One region of the Sediminibacillus sp. JSM 1682029 genome, then DNA from elsewhere that is predicted to be linked to it. Evidence: predicted binding sites of a transcription regulator. Region 1 holds the regulator's gene; the other holds the start of a gene.

Region 1 (3,160 bases):
AAGCCGGAGCCGAAATTCGCGAGGTTGCTTTTCACAAATTTGCTCCTTATGGCGTGAGCGGTGTAGTGATTATCTCTGAATCCCATTTAACAATCCACAGCTTCCCGGAACATGGATACGCAAGCATTGATGTCTATACTTGCGGGGATATTATCGATCCGAACGTAGCTGCGGAATATATTGCTGAATCACTTGAATCGAATCGAAGCGAAAAAGTGGAAGTGCCGCGGGGGATGGGCCCTGTGGAAGTCAGCCAGTTTAAAGCTTTATAATGAATCGGGAAACCCTTGCCAGAGGAGACGGCAAGGGTTTTTTATGCGACATCCATTTTGTGACCGAAATTCCTGAGTATGGATTGCCGTGAAACAAAGAAAAGACTTTGGTCATCGTTTAATCATTGAAAACGTGTTAAAATAAAAAGAAAAAGACTTTGTCTAAAGTTGTGAGGTGCCTGTCATGAGTTTTCGACAAACAATAACAAAGTATTTCGGCAATCATGCAGAAACAAATGAAAATCATTGGGATGCAAATTTACAGACACATTATTTTAAAACAACAAAAGAAAAAGGTTTACAGGCTGTTGAGGAATACTTTAAACGATCAGATTCCTATGAGATAGTAGCTCAATCGAAAGAACATGGTGAAATCAGTGTCAATTATACCGGCGGAAGGAAAGCTTTTATTATTGCTACGGTCATTATGGTGAAACCATATCGAACTGCAATCGATTTTTCGGTGACGACTGAATCGATTTTGCCGTTTGATTTCGGATTCAGTCATAACTTGATACCCAAGTTGTACAGCCAGCTAAAAAAAGAACTCACTTTTTTGGAAACATCGATGACGAAAAATGCTGATTTATAATGGAAACTGCTATAAAAGTATGGGGTTGATACATAATGAGATGTCCTAACTGCCAATTTAAAAGTACAAAAGTGCTTGATTCGCGACCGATAGAAGAAGGCCGGTCTATCAGAAGAAGAAGAGAATGCGAAGAATGTTCTTTCCGTTTTACAACTTTCGAAAGGCTGGAAGAAGTGCCTTTGATTGTCGTCAAAAAAGAAGGGACAAGAGAGGAATACAGCCGTGAAAAGTTGATGAGAGGGCTGATCAAAGCATGCGAGAAACGGCCTGTGGCATTGGAGCAAATTGAGTCGATTGCTGTAGAGGTAGAGAAAGAACTGCGAAATAGAGGTACTTCCGAGGTACAAAGCAAAGAAATAGGTGAAATGGTCATGGATCGTCTCTCATCGGTTGATGAAGTAGCATATGTCCGGTTTGCTTCTGTGTACAGACAGTTTAAAGACATAAGTGTGTTTTTGGATGAATTGAAGGACTTAATCAGGTCAGACAATAAATAAATGGAGGCTTATTCAGCAAAAGGAAGGAGACAAAATCTTGAATCATCAACATATTGGTAAATTACTCCCGATCGACGGATTTGCTATAAAGACGACAGCGGCCTTATCGATGGAAAGTCTGCAATCTTTGACCCATCTGTATCAGCCGCTTGTCGGCAGCGATGCCATTTCTTTATATCAAACACTTATGAGTGAGTGCCAATTAAGAAATCACCATCAAGAGCTGCAAACCCATCACACTTTGATGAATTACTTGTCTCTGCCGCTTGATAAGTTATATCAGGCACGTCTGAAACTGGAAGGCATCGGGTTGATGAGCACATATAAAACTGAACATGAACAAAAAAATGTTTATACATATCAGTTGAACCCGCCATTTTTGCCAGTCGACTTTTTTAATGATGGAATGCTGTCGCAGCTGCTCTATCACCACTTGGGCGAAAAGAAACATGGGGAATTGGTTCATTTGTTTGACATAGAGGGGCAGGGTCAGTTAAAAGGCGAAGATGTCACCATGGGCTTCGCGGATGTGTTCGATACGCATATCTCCCATTTTGCTGCTCCTGCTTCTCCGGGAGAAGAAAGACAACAGGAAAGCCAGGCAGGCCCTGCTCACCTTGACAAGGAAGTTGACTTCGGCTGGATTGAACAAATGCTGCAAAAAAGAATGATTTCTTCCCGTTCCGTTTTGACAGCAGCTAACAAAAAATTGATTCGGCAAATGATTGTGTTGTACGATTTGCCTGTCCAAGATTTGGAAAGTGCCGTGATTTGGGCTATAAATGAAGATAATCAACTGGACGCAAAGGAATTTAAATCTGCCTGCCACGATTTATTTCAGGCTTCTGCAAGAAAGGCAGATATAAAACTGGTGGAAAAACAGACTGGCCGGGTGAAGGCTGAGAATACAGCAGAAGAACCGGTAAGCAAGGAAGAGCAGTTTGTGAAAATGCTGGAAGAAATTTCTCCCAAACAGCTGTTAGAGGACTTATCCGGTGGTAATCAAGCCTCTGCGCAAGATTTAAAAACAATCAGGGATGTGATGACCCAGCAGGGGCTCTCGCCAGGTGTCATGAATGTTTTGGTCCATTATGTTCTTTTAAAGACAGATATGAAACTTTCCAAAGCTTACTTGGAAAAAATCGCGAGTCACTGGGCCAGAAAAAATGTGAAAACAGTGAAGCAGGCAATGGCTCTTGCCAAATCTGAAAATCAAAAGTATCAACAGTGGGGTTCTGGTACTGCAAAGCAAAGTTATCGCAAACCTGCCAAAAAAGAGGTGATTCCTGACTGGTTTAAGGAAAGAAAAGCACAGCAGAATGGAAAAACAGTAAAAGAGGCAGAGGCTGCCATCGATAAAGAAGAAAACCAGGAAGACCTCGGCGAATTGATAAAAAGTTATTTGAATAATGGCAGCTAGGGCACTGTTTCTGTTTATGGAGCACAGAAGTATAAGAATAAGGATGATCGAAGATGGAACCTATTCAAGCTTCCTTGAAAAAATGGATGAAAGATAATAAGAACTTCCAAGAGAATTTCACTCACTTGCGAAACGCAATTTTAAATGATTCGCAGGTCAAGCAGCTGCTCTTAAGCAATCCGCAGCTGGATACAAATGACATCGACAGGAATTTGATGAAGCTCTATGAATTTATTTCACAATCTAAAAATTGTGCTGACTGTCCGGTTCTGGAAGAATGCCAAAACATCCTTCCAGGCTATACGCCATACTTGCAAGTAGACGGAAAGACTGTTCGTATAAGCTACGAAAAATGCTATAAAAAAATCCAACATGACGA
Region 2 (3,160 bases), 260 kb from region 1:
ATTTGCGTTATCGATAAAGAAAATGCCAGGTTCTGCAGAATATGTGGCACAGATATTAATCAAGTTCCACAATTCCTTCGCTTTCATCCGGCGATAAACCCGGACACCGTACCCTTGTTCTTCCCATCGGCGTACATCGCCGGTTTCATGCCAATTCTCGTTATAGGCCCGCATCTCTTCCGGTGAATAACTTTCCACATTCGGAAATCTCAGTTCATAATCCATATCCTTTTCGACTGCTTCCATAAACTCTTTTGTCAAGCATACGGATATATTTGCCCCCGTCAGGAATTCCGGATTATGAACACTGTATGTACCTCCAGTGTTCAGCTTTTCTTCTGCTTCTTTGATAGCAGCTTCCGTAAAGCCTCCCAATCCCGGCATGTTTTTATAGTTTACAATGCCTTGATACAGATCGATTTCAATTGGTGACAGCGGAGTGAATTTCAGCTTTTCCTGTGCCAGCTTTCTAATTTGCTCATCCTCTGTGTTTTCTATCAAAAATCGGAGAATTCTCGGATTTTGCATTTTTGAAATGATAAACTCGATGATATCCGGATGCCAATCTGCCAGCATGATCATTTGTGCTCCCCTGCGGGAACCGCCTTGCTCCACCAAATGGGTCAACTTCGCAATATCATCCAGCCAGGAAACTGAACCGGAAGATTTACCATTGACACCACGTGCAAGAGTGTTACGTGGACGCAATGTAGAACCGTTGGTGCCTACACCTCCACCCCTGCTCATAATTTCCATTACTTGCTTACGGTGATCAGAAATCCCTTCACGAGAGTCTTGTATAAATGGCATGACATAACAATTGAAGTAAGTCACATCTGTTTCTGCCCCAGCTCCATATAAAACGCGTCCGGCAGGGATGAAATGCATATTGGATAATTCATGATAAAAGCGGTCAAAGGCTTCCTGTTGCTTTTCTTCTGTTGTTTCCACCTTCGACAGACCTGTAGCATTCCGCTTCGCAATTTGTTCATAATAGATTTCGAGTGGTTTATCAATCACATCCAATGATCTACTGACAACGCCTGTGTTTGCTTCTTCCTGATCGTCCAGCACAGACACAAAGTCCTTATCCACCTGGATTTCGGCACGTTTTGACTGCCAATCGATAGATTTGACAAAACCATATCCCCTCGCCGGAAACTTAGGGTCCGCCTTTACGGTCAAAACGACAAAATCGCCTGACTTCAACGTTGCCTTCTCCGTATCCTTGAAAGCGTACCTATCCAGCATTACTAAACGCGATACACCTTCATGGGTGATTTTCATATCCGGGGTTATTGGATGTACCTGCTCAAATAAAGCGATATCCTCGTTTAATTGCTCGACATTAATCTGCATGTTTACTTCTGTGATGGTTTTCATATATGGCATCACTCCTTCTTCCCTTTAAAACATTTAAGTATAATATTCAATTTACCACATAACCGAGAAATAAAACAATATATTGTGTTCGGTTTTTTTGACACATACTATATATTGTTAAATGGAACGAAACAAACGAAGTTTGTCAAAGATGAGAAACCGCAATTATAAACGGAAATAAAAGATAAAAAAAGAAAAATGGTCAATTTTTTTGAAAAACCGCCTTTTTTATTAGTTGCGTTTTTTAGCTTATTTTGTTGAAAGAAACAGAAGCCCGTAATACCGCCAAATAGAAAGCTTACAAAGGAAGGGAAACAAGAAAAAATTTTTATTGTGACAACTTTCAACGTTACCCTGTTCAGCCGTACACGGCGTTACGCAATTATCCTTTGAAAAATATGAAGAACATGCCTATAATATAGGTTGACGCTAAAGAAAAATGGGGGAACAGATGATGGGGATTGAATTTCTGCTAATTTTACTAATTGTGATCGTAGGGTTCGGTATATATAGATATTTTAAACAAAGAAAAATACTGAAAACCTTGTCGGAAGAAGAATTCCGTCAGGGCTACCGGAAAGCCCAATTAATCGATGTGAGAGAACCGAAAGAATTCGACGGGGGACACATCCTGGGGGCAAGGAATATCCCGCTTTCACAGCTGCGGAACCGTTTGATCGAATTAAGGAAAGACCAGCCAATCTATATGTATTGTCAAAATGGTACAAGGACCGCAAGAGCTGCCATTCTTTTAAACAAGAAGGGGTACAACGAATTGTATCAGCTTCAGGGCGGTTTCAAAAAATGGAACGGCAAAATCAAAAAATCAAAATCTACCCAGTACTAAAAGGAAAGACACTTCGAGATCGAAGATATAAGGACAAAAGCGCAAGCGGCTGTTTAAAGAGAGTACAGGCTAAAACCGCCACGTCCTGTGGCAGCGCCTGCATGACCCACATCGTTTGGGCCTCCGACAAGCTTAAGGCGAAACTCGGAGTGGCGCTTCTTTGCCACACAGAGGATTGCCTTAAGACCTCAGGGGGTTGGCACTGGAGCTAGACAATGAAAAGAAAGCGGCTATCCTTATTTCGGATAGCCGCTTTCTTTTTATTGTGGTCTATTGTAACGGAGAACGGGTTTTCTGGCCGCCGTCGTCTCATCCATTCGCTTCACAACCGTATGATAGGGTGCCTCTTGGACAAGTTCAGGGTCATTCTTCGCTTCATTGGAGATTTGGATCATGGTATCAATGAATCCATCCAGTGTTTCTTTGGACTCCGTTTCAGTTGGTTCTACCATCAACGCTTCTTCCACATTCAGCGGAAAGTAAATGGTCGGGGGATGGTAACCGAAATCCAACAACCGTTTGGCAATATCAAGCGTCCGTACTCCCAGTTTCTTCTGCCGTTTTCCCGACAGCACAAACTCATGCTTGCAATGTTGGGTATAAGGAAGTTCATACTCTTCCTGCAGGCGCCTCATCATGTAATTTGCATTTAAAACGGCATGCTCGCTTACCTTTTTCAATCCTTCCGCTCCCATTGTCCGGATATACGTATAAGCCCGCAAATTAATGCCGAAATTACCATAAAAAGGCTTTACCCTGCCGATAGAATCTGGTCTGTCCTCTTCAAAATAGTATTCCCCATTCGCTTCTGACAGAATCGGCTTAGGTAGAAACCGTGCCAATTCCTCACTCACTCCTACCGGCCCTGAACCTGGTCCCCCACCTCCATGGGGTCCAGTGAAAGTTTTATGAAGATTTAAATGGACGACA

The links. The regulator NrdR, encoded in region 1, represses ribonucleotide reductase genes. The targets are predictions, from matches to a motif close to AACACNATATATNGTGTT.
Region 2: ABVF09_RS04530 (vitamin B12-dependent ribonucleotide reductase) is a predicted target of NrdR. The motif match lies at 1,455-1,472, and genes of this name have one in related genera.

The regions. Positions count from the first base shown of each region.
Region 1 covers NZ_JBEWYY010000002.1:392,775-395,934, reverse strand. Annotated here, with positions in the region: gene speD (adenosylmethionine decarboxylase) at 1-272, shown strand, start outside; gene ABVF09_RS05855 (hypothetical protein) at 457-864, shown strand; gene nrdR (transcriptional regulator NrdR) at 900-1,361, shown strand; gene ABVF09_RS05845 (replication initiation and membrane attachment family protein) at 1,399-2,781, shown strand; gene dnaI (primosomal protein DnaI) at 2,835-3,160, shown strand, end outside.
Region 2 covers NZ_JBEWYY010000002.1:132,696-135,855, forward strand. Annotated here, with positions in the region: gene ABVF09_RS04530 (vitamin B12-dependent ribonucleotide reductase) at 1-1,383, opposite strand, end outside; gene ABVF09_RS04535 (rhodanese-like domain-containing protein) at 1,838-2,230, shown strand; gene gcvPB (aminomethyl-transferring glycine dehydrogenase subunit GcvPB) at 2,491-3,160, opposite strand, start outside.